Linked DNA regions of Orrella dioscoreae. Each later gene encodes a partner of the first gene's protein in a complex. Links are inferred from orthologs where the notes say so. Each region holds a gene or a part of one and is shown on either strand. Other genes may lie near its edges. The genes, in order: trxB and trxA.

What was found.
Region 2: the proteins of trxB (region 1) and trxA are in contact, whole or in part, in a crystal structure (PDB 1F6M), measured with the Escherichia coli proteins. The link is inferred for Orrella dioscoreae from one-to-one orthologs.

Annotation. Positions count from the first base shown.
Region 1 is NZ_LT907988.1:1,253,668-1,259,676, reverse strand. Bases 2,103-5,015 are described here. They hold trxB (thioredoxin-disulfide reductase), read left to right. Parts: upstream 2,103-3,035; coding sequence 3,036-3,995; downstream 3,996-5,015. Other genes in these bases: ODI_RS05695 (VC_2705 family sodium/solute symporter), read right to left, coding at 4,787-5,015; ODI_RS05700 (Smr/MutS family protein), read left to right, coding at 4,036-4,755; ODI_RS05710 (DNA translocase FtsK), read right to left, coding at 2,103-2,974. Also shown: outer membrane lipoprotein chaperone LolA, read right to left, coding at 1-613; more of ODI_RS05710, read right to left, coding at 617-2,102; more of ODI_RS05695, read right to left, coding at 5,016-6,009.
Region 2 is NZ_LT907988.1:2,071,639-2,077,706, forward strand. What follows is about bases 2,021-4,992. They hold trxA (thioredoxin TrxA), read right to left. Parts: upstream 3,684-4,992; coding sequence 3,357-3,683; downstream 2,021-3,356. Other genes in these bases: rho (transcription termination factor Rho), read right to left, coding at 2,021-3,271; parE (DNA topoisomerase IV subunit B), read left to right, coding at 3,889-4,992. Also shown: ODI_RS09695 (YhdP family protein), read left to right, coding at 1-1,881; more of rho, read right to left, coding at 2,015-2,020; more of parE, read left to right, coding at 4,993-5,937; parC (DNA topoisomerase IV subunit A), read left to right, coding at 5,943-6,068. UniProt on the Escherichia coli protein: Participates in various redox reactions through the reversible oxidation of its active center dithiol to a disulfide and catalyzes dithiol-disulfide exchange reactions.

The DNA.
Region 1 (6,009 bases):
CCTGGGGCGGCGTGTAGCGGAACGCGTCGGGCGCGAAACCGGGGTTCGGCTTCAGGTTGGACAGCTCCACGCGCGTGGTCTGCCCGAAGGAATCGAGCAGCTCGATGCGCGCCGGCTGGTTGTTGGCGAAGCCGATGTCGACCTGGGCAAAGCCCGCGTCGGCGCCGCGCGGCTTGGCGCGCAGCCACTGCATGCCGTCGCGGTCGGGCAGGTCGCTGACGTCGAAGGCCTGCTCGAGCGAGCCCGAGCCGAACAGGATGGCGGCGGGCGACGTGCCGATGGCCTCGTCCACCTTGCGCTCCGTGACCTGGTTGAGGTCAGGGTCGTATTGATAGAGCTGCTTGCCGTCCGAGATGATGGACTGCTCGTAGGGCTGCTTCACCAGCCAGCGGAAGCGGCCAGGACGCTCGAAGGCGAACTCGCCCGTCTGCTTGGGGCGGGTCTGCCCCTTGTCGCCCACGGTGTATTGCGAGAACGCGCCCGAGGCGGCCTTGACGTCGCTGACGAAGGCCTTCAACTGGTCGGCCGCGCCGGCATGGGCCGGCACGGAGACGCCCAGCGTGGAAACGCTGAACAGCGCGGCAAGAAGGGCGGATCGCAACATGGCGGAAATCTCCTATTCGTCGTCCTCGCGCTTGGGCGCGAGGATTTCACGGTTGCCATTGGACTGCATGGCAGATACGACACCGGAGTTCTCCATCTGTTCCAGGAGCCGCGCGGCGCGGTTGTAACCAATGCGCAGGTGCCGTTGCACCAGCGAGATCGAGGCGCGGCGGTGCTTCAGCACCACTTCCACGGCCTGGTCGTACATGGGATCGGATTCGGCGTCGGCAAAGCCCGTGACGCTGCCCACGCCATCGCCCGTCTCGCCCTCGACGCCCCCTTCCAGCAGGCCTTCGATGTAGTTGGGTTCCCCCTGGGCCTTCAGGTGCTCGACGACGCGATGCACCTCGTCGTCGGACACGAAGGCGCCGTGCACGCGCACGGGCAGGCCCGTGCCGGGCGGCATGTAGAGCATGTCGCCCTGCCCCAGCAGCGCTTCGGCGCCCATCTGGTCGAGGATGGTGCGCGAGTCGATCTTGGACGACACCTGGAAGGCGATGCGGGTGGGAATGTTGGCCTTGATGAGGCCGGTGATGACGTCCACGCTGGGACGCTGCGTGGCAAGGATCAGGTGGATGCCCGCGGCCCGCGCCTTCTGCGCCAGGCGCGCGATGAGCTCTTCGATCTTCTTGCCCACCACCATCATCAGGTCGGCCAGCTCGTCGATCACCACCACGATCTGCGGCAGTTCGGACAGCGGCTCGGGCGCGTCGGGCGTCAGCGAGAAGGGGTTCGGAATGGGCTCTTCGCGCTTGGCCGCATCCTTGATCTTGGTGTTGTAGCCCGCCAGGTTGCGCACCCCCAGCTTGCTCATGATGCGATAGCGCTTCTCCATTTCCCCCACGCACCAGTTCAGCGCGTTGGCGGCGTGGCGCATGTCGGTGACCACGGGCGCGAGCAGGTGCGGAATGCCTTCATAGACGCTCATTTCGAGCATCTTGGGGTCGATCAGGATGATGCGGGTGTGGCTGGCATCGGCCTTGTAGAGCAGCGACAGGATCATGGCGTTGATCCCGACCGACTTGCCCGAACCGGTAGTGCCCGCCACCAGCAGGTGGGGCATCTTGGCGAGGTCGGCCACCACCGGATTGCCGGCGATGTCCTTGCCCAGCGCCATCGTCAGCACGGAATGGCTGGCATGGTAGGTCTGCGAGCCCAGGATCTCGGACAGGCGCACGGTCTGGCGGCGCGGATTGGGCAGCTCCAGGCCCATGAGGTTCTTGCCCGGAATGGTTTCGACCACCCGGATGCTGACCAGGCTCAGCGCGCGCGCGAGGTCCTTGGCCAGGTTGACGATCTGGCTGCCCTTCACACCGGTGGCGGGTTCGATTTCATAGCGCGTGATGACGGGGCCGGCCTGGGCCGCGACCACCACCACCTGGACGCCGAAGTCGGCCAGCTTCTTTTCGATGAGGCGCGAGGTGAACTCGATGGTTTCCGGCGTGACGGTTTCCACCGCCGCCTGGGGCGGATCCAGCAGGGAGATGGCGGGCAGGTCGCCATGCGCCGGATCGGCGAACAGCATCTGCTGCTTTTCCTTCTCGATGCGCTCGGACTTGGGCACCACCGTGATGGCCGGCTCGATGCGCACGGGCTGCTCGTGCACCAGCTTTTCCTGCTTGGCCACGACCTGCTCGGTGCGCACCTGCTTGGCGACCTCGCCGACCTTGCGGTCCTGGCGCGCCGCATAGGCATTGCGCAGGCGGCGCGCGCCCGTTTCGATCCAGGCGCCGACGCGTTCGGCCACCTGCAGCCACGAGAAATTGAAGAAGAGGCTCATGCCCACGGCCACCATCACCAGCAGCGCCAGGGTGGCGCCGGTGAAGCCCAGCGACTGGGCGGCCAGGCCCGACAGCGCCTGGCCGATGACGCCGCCCGCGCCGCTGCCGGCGTCGCTGCGGGCAGGCAGGGACATGCCGTAGGAGAAGAACCGCAGGGCTTCCAGGCCCACCGAGCCCACCAGCAGGATGAAGAAGCCGACGCCCTGCTCCCAGTGCACCCGCGGCAGCGTCTCCGGCTGGCCGCGCGTGCGCAGCTGGGTGGCCAGCCGGCGATAACCGGCGCGCACCCGGTGCAGCAGCAGGATGACCCACCACCAGGCGGAAAATCCGAACAGATACAGGAGGATGTCGGACAGATGCGCGCCGAAGACGCCGCCCTGGTTGTGCAGGGGCGCATCGGGCACGGAATGGGACCAGCCCGGGTCCTGGGGGTGCCAGGTTGCCAGGACGAGCGTAAGCCACACGGCAAGGGCCGCGAACAGGATCCAGCGGGCTTCGCGCAGCAACGACGACAGCCGTGCCTGCAAAGGGGACGGACCGTTGCGGGTGTTGCGGGAGGCGCGGGGGGAGGCTGCGGTGGTGCGAGACATGGGGGTCATTATAATTGGGCGTTACCGTGAAGGCTTTAGATACGAAAGGCTTTAGATACAGATGACCACGCCGAAACATGCAACCGTCCTGATCCTGGGATCCGGCCCCGCCGGCTACACCGCCGCCGTCTACGCCGCCCGCGCCAACCTGAACCCGGTGCTCGTCACGGGCCTGGCCCAAGGCGGCCAGCTGATGACCACCACCGATGTCGACAACTGGCCCGCCGACGCCGCCGGCGTCCAGGGCCCCGACCTGATGATGCGCTTCCAGCAGCACGCCGAGCGCTTCAACACCGAAATGCTGTTCGACCACATCGCCAAGGTCGACCTCACCAAACGCCCCTTCACCCTGACGGGCGACGCCGGCCAGGTCTATACCTGCGACGCGCTCATCATCGCCACCGGCGCCTCGGCAAAATACCTCGGCCTGCCGTCGGAAGAGGCCTTCATGGGCCGCGGCGTGTCGGGCTGCGCCACCTGCGACGGCTTCTTCTACCGCAACCAGGACGTGATCGTCGTGGGCGGCGGCAACACCGCGGTGGAAGAGGCACTGTACCTCTCGAACATCTGCCGCACCGTCACCGTCGTGCACCGCCGTGACAAGTTCCGCGCCGAGCCCATCCTGATCGACAAGATGATGGCGAAGGTCGAAAACGGCAACATGCGCCTGAAGCTCTTCTCCGAACTCCAGGAAGTGCTGGGCGACGACTCGGGCGTTACCGGCGCGCGCCTCCTGAACAGCCAGACCGGCCAGACCGAAGACCTGCCGGTCACCGGCGCCTTCATCGCCATCGGCCACCACCCCAACACCAGCATCTTCGAAGGCCAGCTGGACATGGAAAACGGCTACATCAAGACGCGCAGCGGCTTGAACGGCCTGGCCACCATGACCTCGGTGCCGGGCGTCTTCGCCGCCGGCGACGTGCAGGACCACGTCTACCGCCAGGCCATCACCAGCGCCGGCACGGGCTGCATGGCCGCGCTGGACGCCCAGCGCTGGCTGGAAAGCGCCGGCAACTGAAGAGGCGCCGCATGACTGTCGTTCATCACGGGGGCCGGGCATGAAGGGCGCCCGCCAAGGCTTCGGCGACCTCAAGGCACTGGCCAAGACGGCCGCCGACAACCAGCGCAAGGCCGAACGGCAAGCCGCGGCCCGTCCCGTCACGGCCGCCTCGGGCGCCGGGTCGGCCAGGGGCCAGGGCCCTGCCGCCACGCCCGCGGCGCCCGAGGACGTCGACGCGTTCCGCCGCCTGATGCAGTCCGTCACGCCCATCAAGACGGACCGCGTCGCGCGCGCCAACACGCCTGCCGCCCCCGCCGACGAGCAGCGGCGCCGCCGTGAATGGGCGATGGGCGGCCAGGCCGCCGCGCCCACGCCCGCCGCGCTGGAGCCGGTCTCGGACGAATATGTCTCGCGCCTGCTGACCGACGACGGCAGCGCCTTCGTGCGCACCGGCATGGCGCCGGACACCCTGCGCCAGTTGCGCCGGGGCGCCTGGGGCGTGCAGGCCGAGCTGGACCTGCACGGCATGACGGTGGAGCAGGCACGCCCCGCGCTGGCAACGTTCCTGAAGGCCGCCGTGGAGGCCGGCGCGCGTTGCGTGCGCGTCATCCATGGCCAGGGCCATCACTCCAGCGGCCCCCAGGCCGTGCTGCGCGACAAGGTCACGCGCTGGCTCGTGCAGCACGCCATCGTGCTGGCATTCGCCCAAGGCAAGGAAGCCGACGGCGGCGCGGGCGCGGTGCGGGTGCTGCTCAAGCAAGGCAGCGCCGGCAACTGAGATCAGGTGGCGTGGCGTGAGGGCCCAGCCCTCACTCGTCGCCACGGCGCACGAAATCCACCAGTTGCCGGGTCGCCGCGTCCGGGCGCGGCGTCAGCAGCGACACCACCACGGTCACCGCGAACGCCACGGGCGCGCCGAAGATGCCCGCGGCGATGGGCTGTATGCCCCACCACAGCGACACCGGCTCCGTGCGGGCGATGCCGAACAGCAGTTCGCGCAGCCAGGGTTCGGTGCGCGCCATGTACCAGGTGGTCACCGCCAGGCCGGCCAGGATGCCGCTGGCCGCGCCCCAGCGGTTGGCGCGCTTCCAGAACACGCCCATCACCAGCGCCGGGAAGAAGGTGCAGGCCGCGAACGAGAACGACGCCGTCACCATGAAGAGGATGTCGGCAGGCTTGCGCGCCGCCACCCAGGCCGCGCAGAAGGCCACGCCCAGCAACAGGATCTTCGACACCAGCACGCGGCGCGCGCCGCTCATGCGCGGCGACATCACGCGGAACCACGTGTCGTGCGACAGCGAGTTCGACAGGGTCAGCAACAGCCCGTCCGCCGTCGACAGCGCGGCGGCCAGCGCCCCCGCCGCCACCAGCCCTGAAATGACGTAGGGCAGCCCGCCGATCTCGGGCATGGCCAGCACCACCACGTCGCCGCCCATCTTGATCTCGGCGCGCTGCACGATGCCGTCGCGGTTCAGATCCACGATTTCCAGCAGGTGCGGGTCCACCGCGCTCCATGCCCCCACCCAGCTCGGCAGGTCCGCGAAGGAACTGCCCACCAGCTGGATCAGCACTTCGTGCTTGACCAGCACCGCCAGCGCAGGCGCCATGAAGTACAGCAGCAGGATGAAGGCCAGCGACCAGAACACCGACATGCGCGCATCGGACACCGATGGCGTGGTGTAGGACCGCATGAGGATGTGCGGCATGCCCGCCGTGCCCAGCATCAGGCACAGCACCAGCGCGATGAAATTGTTGCGCAGGTTGGCCTGCTCTTCGGGCGTGGGCTTGGGATAAGGCTCGGCGTGCGGCATGGCCGGCGCCGCCTGCGCGGCATAGGAATCGCGCGCCTGCGACCACGCGATGCGCGCGGCCTCGACGCTGGCCGGATAGATGGACAGTTCGCGCTCCAGCGTGCGGATGTCCACCATCGGCGCCTCGGCCTCCTTCAGCCCATCCAGCCGCTCGCGCAGGCGCGTGCGCTCCTGCGTCCACGAGGCGGGCAAGGCCTGCACGCGGGCCTGCATCTCGTCGG
Region 2 (6,068 bases), 820 kb from region 1 along the record:
CCGCCGTTCCGCCAGGTGCGCGGCAGGCTGGGCTTCACCGAGAAGGGCATGTCCGCGCATGACATCACCGGCCAGTTCCTGGGCGGCGGCTTCCGCCTGAATGGCGAGCTGGCCAGCGACAAGCCGGGCCTGGCGTTCACGGGCACCGTCAGCGCCGCGGGCATCCAGCAATTGAGTCCTTCCGCCGGGCTCAAGCGCCTGAGCGGTCAGGCGCCCTACACGGGCAAGCTGGTGATGAACGCGGCCAAACAGGTGGATGTCTCCGTGGCCTCGGACCTGCGCGGGCTGGCCCTGGATTTCCCCGCGCCTTTCGGCAAGGCGGCCGCTGCGCCGCTGCCCGTGCAGGCCGAATGGACCGCCGCGCAGGATGCCGGTCCCGGCAATCGCCGCTGGTTGACCGTGACGGCCGGCGAGAACATCAACATGCTGTTCGAGCGCCACATGGGCCAGCAGGGCGGCGCGTACTTCCAGCGCGGCGCCTTGGGCGTGGAACGGGCTGCCAGCCTGCCCGAGGCAGGCATGAGCGTCAGTGCCCGGGTGCCCGTCTTCGACGTGGGCGCGTGGCAGGTCGTGGACGAGGAGTTTTCCGGCAAGGGCGCCGTGGCGCCCGCCGTCGTGCCGGGGGCTGCGGCAAGCGCTGCCGCCAGGCCGGGGACGGCAAAACCGGCGCAGGCGGCTGCGTCCAGCGACGAAACCCTGTTCCCGGGGTTGCAGCGGATCTCGCTGCAGGCGGGAACATTGCAGATGGGCGGCCATGCCTTCGATGATGCGAACCTGTATGCCACGCGTCCCGCCGCCGACCAGTGGCGGGTCGAGTTGGCGTCCAAACAGGCCGAGGGGGCGGTGTCCTGGCGCGAGGCGTCGGGGGCGATTGCCGGCCAGGTGACGGCGCGCTTCAAGCGGCTCGCGCTGGGCACGGCCCCCGAGCCGGGCGCGCAAGACCCGCCGGCGGCCAAGGCCGAGGGCGACGAGGAACCCAATTTCAGCGAGGATGCGCTGTCCGATCTGCCAGGCGTGGACTTGCGGGTGGATAGCCTGGCGCTGTATGGGCGCGAGCTGGGCGAGCTGGACCTGGAGGGCAGGAACCAGGAGCGTGGCCGCCGCTGGCAGCTGGATCGCCTGACCCTGAAAACGCCCGAAGGGACGCTGAGCGCGACGGGCACCTGGCGCACCAGCGGCCTGGATCGCGGCTTGACCACGGATGCGCGGCTGGAGGTGTCGGACCTGGGCAAGCTGCTGGGCCGCCTGGGATTCCCCGATCGGGTGAGCGGCGGACATGGCGAGATCAAGGGGGAATTGACCTGGCGCAACCTGCCGTGGCGGCACGATTATGCCGATCTCACGGGCACGCTGGATGCCAGCCTGGACAACGGCCGTTTCGTGCACCTGAAGTCACGCAGCGCGCGCCTGCTGGAGCTGCTCTCCTTGCAATCGGCGCAACGGCTGGCACGGCTGGACTTGAATCCGGCGTCGGCGCTGCGCGAAGGCTTCCCCTTCGATACGTTGCGCACGCAGCAGCGCTTTGCCAATGGCCGGGTCAGCACCGAGGGCTTCAAGGTGACGGGCCCGGCCGCGACCATCGTGCTGGCGGGCTCCACCGATCTCATCAATGAGCAACTGGACCTGCACGCCGTGGTGATTCCCAACCTGGACGCCAGCGGCGCGGCGATTGCCGCGGGCATCGCGGTCAATCCGATCATCGGGATCGGCGCGTTCCTGACGCAATGGCTGCTGAAGGCGCCGTTGGCGCGCGCCATGACGGCCGAGTACAGCGTGCACGGCAACTGGGAGGACCCCAAGGTCGAGCCCATCGATACCTCGGCCACCGGCCTGAAGGTCGAGCGTTCGACCGACCGCCTGCCGGAGCCGGTGGGCAACTGAGACCGGGCCGCGAGGGCCGGGCCGGATCGATTCCCGCGCCGCAAACGACGACGCCAGGCCGTCCCCTGGGGGCGCGAGCCTGGCGTCTGCGCGGGCGCAAGGGCCGCGAGGAGCCCTCCGGCCTGTGCCGGTCCTACTTCTTCATCATGTCGAAGAATTCGGCGTTGTTCTTGGTGGCGCGCATCTTGTCCATGATGAACTCCATGGATTCGATCTCGTCCATGTCGTGGATGAACTTGCGCAGCACCCAGACCTTCTGCAGCAGGTCGGGCTTGATCAGCAGTTCTTCGCGGCGCGTGCCCGACTTGTTCAGGTTCATGGCCGGATAGATGCGCTTCTCGGCCAGGCGGCGCTCCAGGTGCACTTCGGAGTTGCCGGTGCCCTTGAATTCTTCGTAGATCACTTCGTCCATGCGGCTGCCGGTCTCGATCAGCGCGGTGCCGAGGATGGTCAGCGAACCGCCTTCCTCGAGGTTGCGCGCGGCGCCGAAGAAGCGCTTGGGGCGTTGCAGGGCGTTGGCATCCACGCCGCCCGTCAGCACCTTGCCCGATGCGGGCACCACGGTGTTGTAGGCGCGCGCCAGGCGGGTGATGGAGTCCAGCAGGATCACCACGTCCTTCTTCATCTCGACCAGGCGCTTGGCCTTCTCGATCACCATTTCAGCGACCTGCACATGGCGGGTGGCGGGCTCGTCGAAGGTCGACGCCACCACTTCGCCGCGCACCGTGCGCTGCATTTCCGTCACTTCCTCGGGACGCTCGTCCACCAGCAGGACGATCATGACCGCGTCGGGGAAGTTGGTCGTGATGGCATGCGCGATGTGCTGCATCATGACCGTCTTGCCCGACTTGGGGCTGGCGACGATCAGGCCGCGCTGACCCTTGCCCAGCGGGGCGAAGATGTCCAGGATCCGGCCGGTGAAGTTCTCTTCGCTCTTGATGTCGCGTTCGAGCTTCATCGGCTGGTTGGGATGCAGCGGCGTCAGGTTCTCGAACATGATCCGGTGCTTGATGGACTCGGGCGGCACGCCGTTGACCTTGTCCACCTTGACCAGCGCGAAATAGCGCTCGCCGTCCTTGGGCGTGCGGACTTCCCCCTCGATCGAGTCGCCGGTGTGCAGGTTGAAGCGGCGGATCTGCGAAGGCGAGATGTAGATGTCGTCGGTGCTGGCCAGGTACGAGGTATCCGGCGACCGCAGGAAACCGAAACCATCGGGCAGCACTTCCAGGACGCCATCGCCAAAGATCTGCTCGCCCTGCTTGGCGCGGCGCTTCATGATGGCGAACATCAACTCCTGCTTGCGCAGGCGATTGGCGTTCTCGATTTCCAGGCCTGCGGCCATTTCCAGCAGCTGCGAGACGTGCTGCGCCTTCAGTTCATTGAGATGCATTGCTTGAGGGGGAAAGGGATAGGGAGGAGGGAATGCCGGCGGGCCACAGACGGGCCCGCGCGAAGAAAAACAATATTGGCGCAGTTTACAACGAACTGTCCAGGAATGCCGCGAGTTGGGACTTCGACAGGGCACCGACCTTGGTCGCGGCAACCTGGCCGTCCTTGAACAGCATCAGCGTGGGGATGCCACGGATGCCGTACTTGGCGGCGATGTCCTGGTTTTCGTCGACGTTGAGCTTGGCAACCGTCAGGCGGCCTGCGTATTCGCCGGCGACCTCTTCGAGGATCGGGGCGATCATCTTGCAGGGACCACACCAGGCGGCCCAGTAGTCGACCAGGACGGGTTGGCCGGATTGGATGACGTCGGCTTCGAAGCTGGCGTCGCTGACGGTCTTGATGTTTTCGCTCATGGTGATTGTCTCGCGGATATCGGGCCGCGCTGGCACGGGGGCCTGGGCCCGGGGAGCTGGGTACGAAGATGGTTCGGAAAGTTGAACGCCTGGGTCCCGCGTGGTTCCGCGCCAGCAGTGCGGGACGGGAACTGTAACGCAGGAAAGCATACCATCGAGAATACCACCGGCAGGCGGGGCGGACCCAAACGACCCTGCTCACTTCATGCCCGTTCCAGCTCGGACCGCGACAATCCTCGCGCTATCCGTAAAATGTCGGTTTTTTTCCACAGCAGTTGGGGATAACTTCTTGGCCACCACACCGCGATACACCGAATCCTCGATCCGGGTCCTGAAAGGGCTGGAGCCCGTGCGCCAGCGCCCGGGGATGTACACCCGCACCGAAAACCCGCTGCACATCGTGCAGGAGGTCATCGACAACGCCGCCGACGAGGCGCTGGCCGGCCACGGCAGGCAGGTGCAGGTCACCCTGCATGCCGACGGCAGCATCTCGGTCGAGGACGACGGCCGGGGCATCCCGGTCGGCCTGCATCCCGAGGAAAATGCGCCCGTCGTCGAACTGGTCTTCACGCGCCTGCACGCCGGGGGCAAGTTCGACAAGCAGGGCGGCGGCGCCTATGCCTTCTCGGGCGGCCTGCACGGCGTGGGCGTGTCGGTGACCAACGCCCTGGCCACGCGCCTGGAAGTCGTCGTCTGGCGCGACGGGGGCGTGCACCGCCTGGTCTTCGCCAATGGCGACGTCATCGAGCCCATCGCGCCGTTCCCCGAGGGCGGCCGCAAGAAATCGGGCACCCGCGTGCGGGTCTGGCCCGACGCCAAGTATTTCGACAGCCCTGCCATCCCGCTGGCCGAGCTCACCCACCTGCTGCGCAGCAAGGCCGTGCTGTTGCCGGGCGTGAAGGTGGTGCTGCGCAACGAGAAGACCCAGGACACCAAGACCTGGTTCTACGAAAAGGGCCTGCACGGCTACCTCGCCGAAGCCCTGGCCGGCGCCGAGTTGATGGTGCCGTTCTTCGAGGGCGGTGAATATGCCGGACGCGACCACGAGACCTTCGCCGAGGGCGAGGGCGCGCAGTGGGTGGTGGCCTGGACCGAGGACGGCAACGCCGTGCGCGAGTCCTACGTGAACCTCATCCCGACGCCTGCTGGCGGCACCCACGAGGCGGGCTTGCGCGAAGGGCTGTTCGCCGCCGTGAAAGGCTTCGCCGAGCTGCACAGCCTGCTGCCCAAGGGCGTGAAGCTGCTGCCCGAGGACGTGTTCGCCCGCGCCAGCTTCGTGCTGTCGGCCAAGGTGCTGGATCCGCAGTTCCAGGGCCAGATCAAGGAAAAGCTGAACAGCCGCGACGCGGTGCGCCTGGTCAGCGGCTTTGCCAAGACGGCCCTGGACCTGTGGCTGAACTCGAACGTGGAGTACGGCCGCAAGCTGGCCGAGCTCGCCATCCGCCAGGCCCAGGCGCGCGCGCGCTCTGCCCAGAAGGTGGAAAAGAAGAAGAGTTCGGGCGTGGCCGTGCTGCCGGGCAAGCTGACCGATTGCGAGTCCAGCGACGCCACGCGCACCGAAGTGTTCCTGGTGGAGGGCGACTCGGCAGGCGGTTCCGCCAAGATGGGCCGCGACAAGGAATTCCAGGCCATCCTGCCGCTGCGCGGCAAGGTGCTCAATGCCTGGGAAGTCGACCGCGACCGGCTCTTCGCCAACAACGAGATCCACGACATCTCGGTGGCCATCGGCGTCGATCCGCACGGTCCCGACCAGGAGGTGGATCTCTCGGGCCTGCGCTATGGCCGCATCTGCATCCTGTCGGACGCGGACGTCGACGGCTCGCACATCCAGGTGCTGTTGCTCACGCTGTTCTACCGCCATTTCCCGCGCCTGGTCGAACGCGGCCATGTCTATGTGGCGCGTCCGCCGCTGTTCCGCGTGGACGTGCCGGCGCAGGGCAAGCGTCCGGCGCGCAAGCTCTACTGCCTGGACCAGGGCGAGCTCGAGGCCGTGCAGGACAAGCTGCGCAAGGAAGGCGTGCGCGAAGGCGCCTGGAGCATCAGCCGCTTCAAGGGCCTGGGGGAAATGAGCCCCGTGCAGCTGTGGGAAACCACCATGAATCCCGACACCCGGCGCCTGCTGCCGGTGGGCTATGGCGAGATGGACGCGCTGGAAACGACGCGCATGTTCGACATGCTGATGGGCAAGGGCGAGTCGGCCCAGCGCCGCAGCTGGATCGAAGAGAAAGGCAACCTCGCTGAACTGGATATCTGACGCATATGAGTGAAGACAACCAAGCCGGTCTCTTCGACGCCGACGGCGGCGAAGCGGCCATCACGCTGGGCCGGTACGCCGAACAGGCCTACCTGGATTACGCCGTATCGGTGGTGCGCGGACGCGCGCTG